3 regions of the Pseudomonas sp. TCU-HL1 genome follow, and region 3 is predicted to be linked to each of the others. Evidence: predicted binding sites of a transcription regulator. Region 3 holds the regulator's gene; each other region holds the start of a gene.
What was found. The regulator sigma-54, encoded in region 3, starts transcription at its own class of promoters, with help from an activator protein. The targets are predictions, from matches to a motif close to ANTGGCATNNANNTTGCTNT.

Region 1 (4,773 bases), 1.0 Mb from region 3:
CGCATCCGCGCCCTGGGAACGTTGCTGGGTTGCGCCATCGGGCTGGTGCTGCAACTGGTGCTCTACAGCCACTACGACGTGCTGCCCCTAGTGACCCTGATGTACTGGACGGCCGCGTTCTGCTGCGCCCGCCTGCATGTGTTGGAGGGCTCCCAGGGCGTCGGCTTCGGCGCGCTGACCACCCTGGCCATCGTCTTCGGCCAGTACCTCACGCCGCAGCATGACGTGGTTTACTCCATCGCCTACCGCCTCAGCTCGGTGTGCGTGGCGGTGTTCGTGACCCTGGTGGCGGTGTTTGCCTTGCATCGGGTGCTCAACCGCTTCGCTGCCTTCCGTCATGCCAGTCACGCCTGACCGTCGGCTGGTTTACCGGCCGCACTTTTGCCTGCCTAATCTGTCGAAGGCAGGTCCTTCGAAGGTAGTGGTCGAATGGAAACGTCCGTCGAATCCCCGAGCGAACTGGAAAAACTCACCCTTGCCCTGCTTCACAGCCGTGGTGAGGTGGAACGGCTGCGCGAGCGCGAAGCCATCTTCAGCAGCCTGCTGGGCAGCGTGAATGCAGTGCTCTGGGCTTTCGACTGGGAGGCCCAGCGGGTCATCTACGTCAGCCCTGCCTACGAGCGCCTGTTCGGTCGCTCCGCCGCCCTGCTGCTGGCGGACTACAACGAGTGGCGCAATTGCATCTACCCCGATGACCTCGACTACGCCGCCAAGAGCTTCGCCGACGTGCTGGAGAAGGGCGCCATCGAGGCCCGCGAGTACCGCATCCTGCGCGCCGATGGCCAGCTTCGCTGGGTCAGCGACAAGTGTTTCGTCAGCCAGCAGGGCGGGGAAGGGCAGCCGACCATCGTGGTCGGCATCGCCGAAGACATCACCGAGAAGAAACAGCTGGAAGGCGAACTGCACCGCCTGGCCACCACCGATGTGCTGACCAAGAGCAGCAACCGCCGGCACTTCTTCGAATGCGCCCAGCGCGAGTTCGACCATTCCCTACAGTTCGGCAGCCCCCTGGCGTTCATCCTGCTGGACGTCGATGACTTCAAGAAGATCAACGATACCCATGGCCACCAGGTGGGTGACCAGGTGTTGCAACGCATCGCGCAGTGCGGCGCCAATGCCCTGCGCCGGGGCGACCTGTTCGGCCGCATCGGGGGTGAAGAGTTCGCCGCCCTGCTGCCCGGTTGTCCGCCGGACCTGGCTTGGCAGATCGCCGAGCGCCTGCAGCGGGAAGTGCAGCGTCTGGGCTTCACCGTCGACGGCAGCAGCTTCGGCGTCACCGTCAGCCAGGGCCTGGCCAGCCTGCGCGACGACGGTAGCCTCGATAGCCTTTACGCCCGCGCCGACGCAGCCATGTACCAGGCCAAGCGCGGCGGGAAGAACCAGATCGTGCTTGCGGACTGAGTTCCGGCGCCCGCTATCTGGGCCAGCGTGCCGGCGACGCGGAGAACAGCTTTGACCTGGACAGCTACACCGTGGCCGACGCCTTCGCAGCGACGAAACGCCCCAGGGCGAGAGCCGCCTCAAGGTGCAGTTCAACGTGAAGAACCTCTTCGGCAAGACCTACTACAGCTCCTCGGTGAACACGCTCTTCGTGTCCATTGGCGCCCCACGGCAGGTGCAGCTGTCGACCACGCTGGAGTTCTGACTGCGCGGGGGCGCTTGTTTTTCGGGTGGATACCACCCTTCATATTCACCAGCGGCGTAATGCTGGGCCCCGATGGATGATCGGTGGAGCGTGATCCCCCTACATGCTGGGCGTTTGTTTTCAAGGGTGGATGTCGATTTTCACATCCACCAACGGCGTCCTCCGACACTCCGAAAGGTGGACCGATGGAGCGTGGTCCACCCGCGAAGCCCATGGCTACCCTGCCAGCACCTCGGCGAATAGCTGGCGCAGGTGGTCGCGCTCTTCGTCGTTGGCCGCCAGCCGGCGCAGCTGCACGGCGAGCTGGGCATAGCCCGGCAGGGGCGGCAGGTTCAGGTGCTGCGGCAGGATCTCGTCGCCTTCGCTGACCAGCAGGGCGAAATGCACGCTGTTCTCCAGTTCACGGGTATTGCCCGGCCAGGGATAAGCCTCCAGCGCAGCCTGTGCGGTGGGACTGATCAGGGGCAACGGCAGGTCCAGGCGTTGGGCGTAGATACCGAGGAAGTACTCGGCCAGCGGCAGGATATCGGCCGGCCGTTCGCGCAGCGGCGGCAGCTCCACTCGCCCCTCGTCCAGGTACTGGTAGAGCCGTTCGTTGAACTTGCCGGCGCGCACCGCCTGGACCAGGTCAATGCTGGTGGCAGCCACCAGGCGCACATCCACCGGTGTCGGCTGATGGGCACCGACACGGATCACCTCGCGACTTTCCAGTGCTGCCAGCAGCTTGGCCTGCAGAGGCAATGGCAGGTCGCCGATCTCATCCAGGTAGAGCGTTCCGCCATTGGCCGAACCGAACCAGCCGGCACGGCTGCTGGCCGAGCCGCTGTGGGCGCCGGCAGCGTGACCGAACAGCTCCGCCTCGGCGTAAGCCTTGCTGATGGCGCTGCAACTCACCGCCACGAACAGGCCAGGGCGGTCGCTGGAACGATGGATTTGCCGCGCCAGCAGCTCCTTGCCGGTGCCTGTCTCGCCCTGGATCAGTACAGGCAGCGTGCTCGGGGCGAGCTGATCGACCTCCTCGCGCAGCTGGCGCGAACGTTCGTCGACGAACACCAGCGCACGGGCACGGATGCTCAGGGGGCTGCGATCGGCGTCGGCGAAGGTCAGCAGCGGTTGACCGGGGTTTTCCTTGCTCATGGCGAAATCTCCCGCCGGGCCCAGGCTGCGAAGCAGCGGACCCTGGCGTGTTGCGTTAAAAAACCAGAAACCGTTCAGGTTCGCGCGAGCTAGAGAAGAACAAGGCGAGAATGGCTGCGGGCGCGGAGTTTACGAGCTGTAAATGAGCAAGCCCGAAGCCATTCTCAACGTAGTTATTCCGACGCGCAGCCGATCCTGAACAGTTTCTCAGGCGCGTTTACGGGCGGACTCCTCGACGCGACCCTGCAGGCGATAGAGGTGGGCGAAGCCCTGCTCCCAGCGGTGATGCCCGGACTTCACGTTGATGTGTCCGGCGCCGGTGAGGATGGCCGCTTCCGAACCCCAGTCGCGGGCCATTTCCATGGCCCGCGCGGGGCTCGCGGCGTGGTCGTTGTCCGAGCCCACCAGCAGGCTGGGGAAGGGCAACTGGTCACGCGGAATCGGCGCGAAGCCCTTGAGCGGCTCCGGACAACCGGGACGCTGGACATCCGCCGGGGCCACCAGCAGCGCGCCACGTACGCGGCGCAGGACATCCGGGTCGGACTGGGCGGCCCAGTGGGCCACCGTCACGCAACCCAGGCTGTGGGCGATAAGGATGGCCGGGGTGCGCTCGGCATCGATGGCGCGCTCCAGCGCCGCCACCCAGGACGCACGGTCCGGGGTGTCCCAGTCGGCCTGCTCGACCCGGCTGGCATTGGGCAGCGAGCGCTGCCAATGGCTTTGCCAATGCTCCTCCGGCGAGCCCTGCCATCCCGGCAGGATCAGGTAACGAATGGCCTGGCTGCGCATGGCGAGCCCTCCTTGCTGAATTTCAATGCTGGGCAGTCTAGGCGCTCAACATATATCTGTTAAGGAATAAGAATTCATTTGCTTATGCATTATTAGCTTATTCACTAAAGGTCGCCTCCGCAGCGCAACGGCCCCCCTGTAGGATGGGCCGGGCGGCGTTCCGCGAGCGGAGCGATACCCATCCCACAAACGCGATGAAGGCAGTCAGCCGCCCATGCAGATCGACGAAGAACTGACCCTGAAGAAGCTGGAGACCTTTCTCGCTTTCATGCGCAGCGGCAACCTGTCGCGCGCGGCGGCCGAACTGAACACCAGCAACGTCAGCGTGCACCGCGCCATCCACTCCCTGGAGAGCGCCCTGCGCTGCCCGCTGTTCAAGCACGAGGGGCGCAACCTCACGCCGCTGGAAAGCGCCTACGTGCTGGAAGAGAAGGCGCAGAAGCTGATCCAGGACGCCGTCGAGATGGTCCGCCTGACCCGCGAGGCGGCCGGTTTCTCCGCCGAGCGCTTCAAGCTCGGCGCGCTCTATTCGCTGACGGTGAAGACCGTGCCGCAACTGGTGATGGGCCTGAAGCTGCGACGCAGCGAGCTGAACATCGACCTCACCCTCGGTTCCAACGTCGACCTGCTCTATCGCCTGAAGAACCTGGAGCTGGACGCGATCCTCGTCTCCCTCGACGAGAGCGTGACTGATCCGGATTGCGAGCAACTGCCGCTGTTCTCCGACGATATCTTCCTCGCCGTGCCTACCGATTCGCCTTTCGCCGACCAGCAGGAAGTCGACCTTGCGGACCTGGCCGACTCCACCTTCATCACCCTCACCCAGGGCTTCGCCACCCACCGCGACGGCGCGCGGGTGTTCCAGCAGGCCGGCTTCGAGCCCAAGGTGGCGATGCAGGTGAACGACATCTTCACCCTGCTCAGCATGGTCAGTTCCGGCGTGGGTTATGCGCTGCTGCCCGGGCGCATCGCGGCAGTCTATGAAAACCGGGTCAAGCTGATCCGCCTGCGCGAACGCTATCGCCTGCAACAGCACATAGGCGTGGTGTTCCTGAAGGCCCGCGAGCGCGACCCGAACCTGCTGGCGCTGGTCGCCGAATGCCGGATGTACAGCCTGCGCAACGAAGGCTGAAGCAAAAACGCCCCGGCCTTTCAGCCGGGGCGTCTGGTGCGAAGGGGCGATTCAGCCCACCAGGCCGCGC
Region 2 (4,773 bases), 440 kb from region 3:
CCAGGCACAGGCCGCGCATCGGGCCCAGTTGTTCTCCCAGAAACAGAGTGCCGTAGGCCACGGTGCCGAGGGTGCCGATGCCCACCCACACCGCATAGGCCAGGCCCAGCGGCAGCTCGCGTACGGCCAGGCTCAACAGATAGATGCTCAGCAGCAGGAAGAACCCGCAATACAGGCTCGGCCAGAGCCGTGTGAATCCATCCGTGCGCGGGATGATCGAGGCGTAGAGCACCTCACAGAGTCCCGCCAGGACCAGGAATCCCCATCCATTCAACCACGCCATCCTTCACGCCTCCTTCTCGAACACAAGCTGGTGCGCGCGGCGCCCCCTACCCTTCCGCAGTAGGGTGCACTGTGCGCACCGCTTTCCCGGCTCCAATGAAAGCGCCGACGCAAGGCGTCGGCGCAGGGGTACAACCGTCAACTCACAGGGCGTCTTCGCCCATCTCGCCGGTGCGTATCCGCACCACGCTTTCCAGTTCCTGAACGAACAGCTTGCCGTCGCCGATCTTGCCGGTGTAGGCCGCCTTGAGAATGGCGTCCATGGCGGCCTGGCACAGCGCGTCGCCGACTACGATTTCCAGCTTGACCTTGGGCAGCAGTTCCACCACGTACTCGGCGCCCCGGTATATTTCCGAGTGGCCCTTCTGCCGGCCGTAGCCCTTGACCTCGGTCACGGTCACGCCGTTGACGCCGGCCTCGGTCAGCGCTTCGCGCACGTCGTCCAGGCGGAAGGGTTTGATGATTGCGGTAATGAGTTTCATGGCGGCGATCCTCAGCTCGAGTACTTGTAGCCGACTTCGCCGTGGGCGGTGAGGTCCAGCCCATCTACCTCGGCCGCCTCCTCAACCCGTAGCCCGCTGCACAGCGCGGAAGCCACCTTGAAGGCGATCAGGCTGGTCACGGCCGAGAAGCCGATGCTGAACAGGATCGCGCCACCGTTGACCAGCAACTGGTCGAACAGGTCGCGGCCTTCGGGGAAGCCCTGGCCACCGATGGCGGTGAGGGCGAACACCGGGGTCAGCAAGCCGCCGAGGATGCCGGCCACGCCATGCACGCCGAACACATCGAAGGCATCATCCAGGCCGATCATCGGCTTGAGCTTGTCCACCGACCAGACACACACCGGGCCGGCGATCAGGCCCAGCAGGATGGCGCCCATGGGGCCGACATAACCGCAGGCCGGGGTAATCGCCACCAGGCCGGCGATGGCTCCAGACACCGCGCCGAACAGGCTTGGACGACCACGGTGCTGCCACTCCACCAGCATCCAGCCCAGCGCACCGGCGCAGCTGGCGAGCATGGTGTTGACCATTACCAGCATGGCGAAGCCGTTGGCGGCCAGCGCGCAACCGCCGCAGAAGCCCAGCCAGCCCACCCACAGCAGCGAGCCACCGGTGAGCGTCATGGTCATGTTGTGCGGAGCGATCGCCGGGGTGCCGAAGCCGCGACGGCGTCCCAGCAGCCAGGCGCCCACCAGGGAGGCGATACCGACGTTCAGGTGCACCACGTTGCCGCCGGCAAAATCCTGCACGCCCAGGTTGAACACCCAGCCACCGCCCCAGGCCATGTGCGCCATGGGGATGTAGTTGATGGTCAGCCACACCGCCATGAACACCATGACCGCGGCGAACTTCATGCGCTCGGCGAAGGCGCCGACGATGATCGCAGGCGTGATGGCGGCGAACAGCAGCATGAACAGGAAGTAGAGGTACTCGGGAATGGTGCCGACCACCGTGTCCTTGGTGACGCCGACCAGGAACAGCTTGTCCAGGCCGCCGATCACCGACTGCAGCGAACCGCCATCGGTGAAGGTCAGGCTGTAGCCATAGAGGGCGAACAGCACCGACATGAGTGAGGCGGTGCAGAACACCTGCATGAGGATCGACAGCACGTTCTTGGTCCGCGCCATGCCGCCGTAGAACAGCGCCAGGCCCGGCAGTGTCATCAGCAGCACCACCAGCGAGCAGAGCGCGACGAACGCGGTGTCGCCGCTATTGATCACAGGTGCTGTTTCCTCCGCATTGGCGGCGAAACTGCCCAACAGAAGGGAAAGGCCCAACATACCGCGGCCCACATGAGAAAACCGGATCATTGCCTGTAGCCTCCAACCGACGGGGATTCGGCCGGCCCGCTGTCGGAGGGGCGAACCGGCGTTCGAGCGCCCCAGGAGGACGAGGCCGGACCAGCACCTTTCTTCCTGCAGGGCAATTTTGTTTCCCCATAGGCATAGCAATTGGCCTGCCAAGGCCAAAGCACGCGCTTACCTTTTCGCTAAGTCGTTGAATGGAAAACGCTTTATTTCGCGGACTGGAGAGGCAAGGGATAGCGATGGCAAGTCAGAACGCATTTTCTTGGTGCGAATTTGATTTTCCTGCCAATCAATAAAGCAATGCGCTCACCAGGACGGTGCCCCGCTGTCCAGTGAGAGCGAATTCATTCGCGAAAGCCGCGTAGCGGCCGTGGATCACGCTTTATCGACCCACCACCGGTGCCCACCGGAAACACCGCCGGTGGAAGTGAAAAGCGACTTCCACCCTACGCGAGGCCCAACCTACAAAAAAGAAAAAGGCCGGCGATCGCTCGCCGGCCTTTATGCATTGCCTTCGGGATCAGTAGCCCTGACCCGGAATCCAGCTGGTGCCAGCCAGGGGCACGCGGGCCATGGCGGCGGCTTCCACGGTCAATGCCACCAGGTCCTCGGGGTCGAGGTTGTGCAGGTGGGACTTGCCGCAGGCACGCGCCATGGTCTGGGCTTCCAGCACCAGCACGCGCAGGTAGTTGGCCAGGCGGCGGCCGGCCTCCACCGGGTCCAGGCGCTTGGACAGCTCCGGGTCCTGGGTGGTGATACCGGCCGGGTCGCGGCCGTTCTGCCAGTCGTCGTAGTAGCCGGCGGCCGAACCGATCTTCTTCAGTTCCTCATCCAGGCGCGGGTGGTTGTCGCCCAGCGCCACCAGGGCGGCAGTGCCGATAGCGACGGCGTCGGCACCCAGGGCCATGGCCTTGGCCACGTCGGCACCGTTGCGAATGCCGCCGGAGACGATCAGCTGCACCTTGCGGTGCATGCCCATCTCCTGCAGGGCCTGCACGGCTTGCGGGATGGCCGGGAGGATCGGGATGCCTACGTGTTCGATGAACACTTCCTGGGTGGCGGCGGTGCCACCCTGCATGCCGTCGAGGACGATCACGTCGGCACCGGCTTTCACCGCCAGCTTGACGTCGTAGTACGGACGGCTGGCGCCGATCTTCACGTAGATGGGTTTTTCCCAGTCGGTGATCTCACGCAGCTCGGCGATCTTGATCGCCAGGTCGTCCGGGCCGGTCCAGTCGGGGTGACGGCAGGCGCTGCGCTGGTCGACGCCGATGGGCAGGGTGCGCATGCCGGCGACGCGCTCGGTGACTTTCATGCCCAGCAGCATGCCACCGCCGCCCGGCTTGGCGCCCTGGCCGAGGACGATCTCGATGGCATCGGCCTTGCGCAGGTCGTCGGGGTTCATGCCGTAGCGGGACGGCAGGTACTGGTAGACCAGGTGCTGCGACTGGCCGCGCTCTTCCGGGGTCATGCCGCCGTCGCCGGTAGTGGTGCTGGTACCGGCGATGCTGGCGCCACGGCCGAGGGCTTCCTTGGCGTTGGCGGACAGCGCGCCGAAGCTCATGCCGGCGATGGTCACCGGGATTTTCAGGTGGATCGGTTTCTTGGCGAAGCGGGTGCCGAGCACGACGTCGGTGCCGCATTTCTCGCGGTAGCCTTCCAGCGGGTAGCGCGACACGGAGGCGCCGAGCAGCAGCAGGTCGTCGAAGTGCGGCAGCTTGCGCTTGGTGCCGCCGCCACGGATGTCATAGATGCCGGTTTCGGCGGCACGCTGGATTTCCTGGATGGTCAGACGGTCGAAGGTGGCGGATTCGCGCAGCACTGGAGTTTTTTGTTCGCTCATTTTGCAATTCCTCGTGGGGGCAGTGGTGCGCACAGCGCACCCTACAGGGCGTCGGTAGGGTGCGCCACGCGCACCGTGCGGTGCTGGATCAGTACGCGGATGCGTTGTCGACTTTGAAGTTGTACAGCTGGCGAGCCGAGCCGTAGCGCTTGAAGCTGGCCGGGTCTTCGTCGAAGCCGGCGCGGTTGAGCAGTTCCTGCAGTTCTTCCAGGTGCTCGGCGCGCATCTGTTTCTCAATGCAGTCCGAGCCCAGGGACTTCACCGTGCCCTTCACGTAGATGCGGGTTTCGTAGAGCGAATCGCCCAAGGCGTCGCCGGCATCGCCGCACACCACTAGACGCCCGGCCTGGGCCATGAAGCAGCTCATGTGGCCGATGCTGCCGCCGACCACGATGTCGACGCCCTTCATGGAAATGCCGCAGCGCGCACCGGCATCGCCCTCAATCACCAGCAGCCCGCCATGGGCGGTGGCACCGGCGGCCTGGGAGGCACTGCCCTTCACTCGCACCGAGCCGGACATCATGTTCTCCGCCACGCCGACGCCGACGTTGCCATGCACGGTGACACTGGCCTTCTGGTTCATGCCCGCGCAGTAGTAGCCGGCATGGCCCTGGATATCGATGCTGACGGCCTGATTCACACCCACGGCCAGGTTGTGCTTGCCGTCCGGATGGGTCACCAGCCACTCGCGGTCCTGCACGTCACCGTGCAGGGTCTGGTTCAGTTCACGCACCGAGGCAGTGGAAAGATCAACGGTTTTCATAGTTCAGCTCCTCAGGCGCGTTCCCAGATGTACATGGTGGCGGGTTCGGGTTCCCAGACTTTCGCTTTATCTATT
Region 3 (4,773 bases):
CCGGGCCGAACGCCGCAAGGAGCTGGAAAGCCTGCTGCAGGAGTTCCACATCAGCCACATTCGCGACAGCCTCGGCATGAGCCTCTCGGGCGGTGAACGCCGCCGCGTGGAGATTGCCCGCGCCCTGGCCACCGCGCCCAAATTCATCCTGCTGGACGAACCCTTCGCGGGTGTGGACCCGATTTCCGTCGGCGACATCAAACAGATCATCCACCACCTCAAGGCCAAGGGAATCGGTGTGCTCATCACCGACCACAACGTCCGCGAGACCCTCGACATCTGCGAAACCGCCTACATTGTCAGTGACGGACAACTGATCGCCGAAGGCGATGCCGAAGCCATCCTGGCCAACCAATTGGTGAAGGAAGTCTACCTGGGCCACGAGTTCCGCCTGTAGTCACCCGCGCTTTCGCCTACGAGACGGGTTGCGGGACCTAGGAAAATCCTTCAAGGTCAGGCATATAATTTGCTTCCTGGTGGCGCTTCCGGCGCCCTGTAGTGGATGGCGCGTGAGCGCCGGCGAATAAGGTGCTAAGCCCTCTGCCATGAAACCATCGCTAGTCCTCAAGATGGGCCAGCAGCTGACGATGACCCCGCAGCTGCAACAGGCCATCCGCCTACTCCAACTCTCCACCCTGGACCTCCAGCAGGAAATCCAGGAAGCGCTGGAGTCGAACCCTATGCTGGAGCGGCAGGAGGATGGCGACGACTTCGACACCTCCGACCCGATGGCCGAAGGCGACCAACTGCCCAACCCCGGCAGCCAGGAAGTGAGCTTCCAGGAGTCCAGCGTCGAGTCCAATGCCGAGGCCATGGAAGATGGCGAATGGCACGAACGCATCCCCAGCGAGCTCCCTGTCGATACCGCCTGGGAAGACGTCTACCAGACCAGCGCCAGCAGTCTGCCGAGCAACGACGATGACGAGTGGGACTTCACCTCGCGCACTTCGGTCGGCGAGAGCCTGCAGAGCCACCTGCTCTGGCAGCTCAACCTGGCACCCATGTCCGATACCGACCGCCTGATCGCGGTCACCCTCATCGACTGCATCAACAACGACGGCTACCTCGAAGAGTCCCTGACCGAAGTCGCCGACGCCTTCGATCCGGAACTTGGCATCGAGCTGGATGAAATCGAAGTCGTGCTGCACCGCATCCAGCAGTTCGAGCCCGCCGGCATCGGAGCCCGCGACCTGCGCGAATGCCTAATCCTGCAGCTGCGCCAATTGCCCCCGAGTACGCCCTGGTTGAGCGAAGCCCTGCGCCTGGCCGGCGACTACCTGGACCTGCTCGGCAGCCGCGATTACAGCCAACTGATGCGGCGCATGAAGGTCAAGGAAGACGAACTGCGTCAGATCATCGAACTGATCCAGGCCCTCAACCCGCGCCCCGGATCGCAGATCGAAGCCAGTGAGCCCGAGTACGTGGTTCCGGACGTCATCGTCCGCAAGCACAACGAACGCTGGCTCGTCGAACTGAACCAGGAAGCGGTGCCGCGCCTGCGGGTCAACCCGCACTATGCCGGCTTCGTCCGTCGCGCAGACTCCAGCGCCGACAACACCTTCATGCGCAATCAGTTGCAGGAAGCGCGCTGGTTCATCAAGAGCCTGCAAAGCCGCAACGAAACGCTGATGAAAGTCGCCACCCAGATCGTCGAGCACCAGCGCGGCTTCCTGGAATACGGCGAAGAGGCGATGAAGCCCCTGGTGTTGCACGACATCGCCGAAGCCGTTGGCATGCACGAGTCCACCATCTCGCGCGTGACCACGCAGAAATACATGCACACGCCCCGTGGAATCTACGAGCTGAAGTACTTCTTCTCCAGCCACGTCAGTACCTCGGAAGGCGGCGAATGCTCGTCTACCGCGATCCGCGCCATCCTCAAGAAACTGGTCGCAGCGGAAAATCCGAAAAAGCCGTTGAGCGACAGCAAGATCGCTGGTTTACTGGAAGCACAGGGCATTCAAGTGGCCCGTCGTACAGTAGCCAAGTATCGCGAGTCCCTGGGGATAGCCCCTTCCAGCGAACGAAAGCGACTGATGTGACGCGGAAATTGACCCACGCCAAAGTGTTCCGGTGGCAGGCCCGTTAGCCTGTCTCTATATACACGGGCAATAAGGAGAAAGCGGTATGCAAGTCAACATCAGTGGACATCAACTGGATGTGACCGACGCCCTGCGCGATTATGTCGGCGAGAAACTTGGCCGACTGGAGCGCCACTTCGACAAGATCACCAATGTGCAAGTCATCATGGAGGTCGAGAAGCTGAAGCAGAAAATCGAAGCCACCTTGCACATCGCCGGCGGGGAGGTCGTGGCCAATGCGGAACATGAAGACATGTACGCCGCCATCGACCTGCTCACTGACAAACTCGACCGCCAACTGATCAAACACAAGGAAAAGCAGTTGAATCGCCAGCAGGGCGCCACGGCCCGCTGACACTCTTCCCCTCCCTATGATTCGACTCGAGCAAATCCTGACCCCCGGCCGTTCCCTGGTGAACGTGCCGGGAGGCAGCAAGAAACGCGTTCTGGAACAGATCGCCAAGCTGGTCGCCCGTGACCTTCCCGACCTCGACAACCAGGACATCTTCGAAAGCCTGGTATCGCGGGAGAAGCTCGGCTCTACCGGCTTCGGCAATGGCATCGCCATCCCCCACTGTCGCCTCACCGGCTGCACTTCGCCCATCAGCGCAGTGCTCCGGCTCGACGCCCCCGTCGATTTCGACGCCATCGACGGCGCCCCGGTTGACCTCCTGTTCGTCCTCCTGGTCCCGGAAGCCGCCACCGATGAGCACCTTGAACTGCTCCGCCAGATCGCCAGCATGCTCGACCGCAGCGATGTGCGCGAGCGACTGCGCCAGGCTCCCGACAGCACCAGCCTCTACCAGGTGGTCGTGGACGTGCAGAGCGGACGCTAGGGCTCCTGCATGCGCCTGATCATCGTCAGCGGCCGCTCCGGGTCGGGCAAGAGCACCGCCCTCGACGTACTCGAGGACCACGGTTTCTACTGCATCGACAACCTGCCGGCCGGCCTGCTTCCCGAGCTGGCCGAGAAGGCCTTGCTGCACACCGAACTGATAGAGCCCAAGGTTGCCGTCTCCATCGACGCGCGCAACCTGCCCAGCCAGCTACAGCGCTTTCCCGAACTCCTCGTGGAAGCGCGCAATCGCCATATCAAGTGCGATGTGCTGTACCTCGATGCCGAGCACGACACCCTGCTCAAGCGATTCTCCGAAACGCGTCGGCGCCACCCGCTGACCAATGACAATCGCTCCCTCGCCGAGGCCATTCGCGACGAAGAGGTCCTGCTGGCCCCTATCGCCGATCTCGCCGACCTGAAGATCGACACGACGCATCTCAACCTCTATCAACTGCGCGACAGCATCAAGTTGCGCCTGCTGAACCAGCCAGAGCCCGGTACGGCGTTCCTGATAGAGTCGTTCGGCTTCAAGCGCGGTATGCCTGTGGATGCCGACCTGGTATTCGACGTGCGCTGCCTGCCCAACCCTTACTGGAAACCTGAGCTGCGCGAACACTCAGGGCTGGAACCGGCCGTCGCCGAGTACCTCGCCGCCCAGCCGGATGTCGAGGAGATGTATCAGGATATCCTCGGCTACCTGAGCAAATGGCTACCGCGCTTCGCCGCCAGCAACCGCGCCTATGTCACCATCGCCATCGGCTGTACCGGTGGGCACCACCGCTCGGTGTACATCGCCGAACGTCTCGGCTCGACCCTGAAACCCAGTTTGAAGAATGTCCAGGTTCGCCACCGCGACCTCAGTTAGAAGGATTGAAAACGCGATGCCAGCCTGCGAGATCACCATCATCAACAAGCTCGGCCTGCATGCCCGTGCTGCGGCGAAGTTCGTCGGTGTGGCCGGTCGCTACCCCTGCCAGATCCGCGTGGGCCGCAACCTGCAGAGTCTTGTGGATGGCAAGAGCATCATGGCCGTGATGATGCTCGCCGCCGGCAAAGGCACTCCGATCCACCTGCACACCGAAGGCGAACAGGACGATGATGCTCTCAACGCCCTGATCGAGCTGATCAACAACAAATTCGACGAAGGCGAATGACCTCCGCCGTGCCCCAGTGAAAACGCGCCCAATCGGGCGCGTTTTTCATTTCGGGGCCAGGCAGCCTTCAGCTTCCCGCGACCGTCATCCGCTCGATCAGTACCGAGCCGGTACGGATGTTTCCGCGCAGCTCCAGATCGCCGCCAACTGCCACGATCTGGCGGAACATGTCCTTCATGTTCCCGGCAATGGTGACCTCCTGCACGGGGAACTGGATTTCGCCGTTTTCCACCCAATAGCCGGCGGCACCACGGGAATAATCACCGGTGACCATATTCAGCCCGTGCCCCATCAGTTCAGTGACCAGCAGGCCTCGTCCCATACGGCGCAGCAGCGCCGTCAGGTCTTCCTGGCCATGGCTGACGAAGAGGTTGTGCACCCCCCCCGCGTTGGCCGTGCTGGGTAGGCCCAGCTTGCGGCCGGAGTAAGTGCCAAGGACATAGGACACCAGTTCACCCTTCTCCACGAAGGGCTTGGCATAGGTGGCCAGGCCATCGTTGTCGAAGGTGGCACTGGCCATCGCACGGGGGATGTGCGGGCGCTCGTCGATGGACAGCCACTCGGGGAACAGCCGCTCGCCGAGGGCGCCTTCGAGGAAGGAAGACTTGCGGTACAGGTTGCCGCCGGAAATCGCGCCGAGGAAGCTGCCGAACAGGCCGGTGGCCAGTTCAGCGGCGAACAACACTGGTACCTCACACGT

Region 1: a site for sigma-54 is predicted at 2,926-2,945, ahead of THL1_RS00750 (sigma 54-interacting transcriptional regulator). Genes of this name have one in related genera too.
Region 2: a site for sigma-54 is predicted at 2,230-2,249, ahead of THL1_RS07460 (ammonium transporter). Genes of this name have one in related genera too.

What each region holds. Positions count from the first base shown of each region.
Region 1 is NZ_CP015992.1:159,974-164,746, forward strand. It holds gene THL1_RS00740 (DUF2955 domain-containing protein) at 1-354, shown strand, start outside; gene THL1_RS00745 (GGDEF domain-containing protein) at 430-1,401, shown strand; partial or broken gene THL1_RS28625 (TonB-dependent siderophore receptor) at 1,398-1,645, shown strand; gene THL1_RS00750 (sigma 54-interacting transcriptional regulator) at 1,862-2,782, opposite strand; gene THL1_RS00755 (RBBP9/YdeN family alpha/beta hydrolase) at 2,990-3,571, opposite strand; gene THL1_RS00760 (LysR family transcriptional regulator) at 3,786-4,703, shown strand; gene madM (malonate transporter subunit MadM) at 4,755-4,773, opposite strand, start outside.
Region 2 is NZ_CP015992.1:1,604,033-1,608,805, reverse strand. It holds gene THL1_RS07470 (DMT family transporter) at 1-283, opposite strand, end outside; gene THL1_RS07465 (P-II family nitrogen regulator) at 426-764, opposite strand; gene THL1_RS07460 (ammonium transporter) at 776-2,095, opposite strand; gene THL1_RS07455 (FMN-binding glutamate synthase family protein) at 2,613-3,935, opposite strand; gene THL1_RS07450 (protein glxC) at 4,024-4,698, opposite strand; gene THL1_RS07445 (class II glutamine amidotransferase) at 4,710-4,773, opposite strand, start outside.
Region 3 is NZ_CP015992.1:1,160,546-1,165,318, reverse strand. It holds gene lptB (LPS export ABC transporter ATP-binding protein) at 1-397, shown strand, start outside; gene THL1_RS05365 (RNA polymerase factor sigma-54) at 546-2,042, shown strand; gene hpf (ribosome hibernation-promoting factor, HPF/YfiA family) at 2,128-2,436, shown strand; gene ptsN (PTS IIA-like nitrogen regulatory protein PtsN) at 2,453-2,917, shown strand; gene rapZ (RNase adapter RapZ) at 2,927-3,784, shown strand; gene THL1_RS05345 (HPr family phosphocarrier protein) at 3,801-4,073, shown strand; gene pmbA (metalloprotease PmbA) at 4,141-4,773, opposite strand, start outside.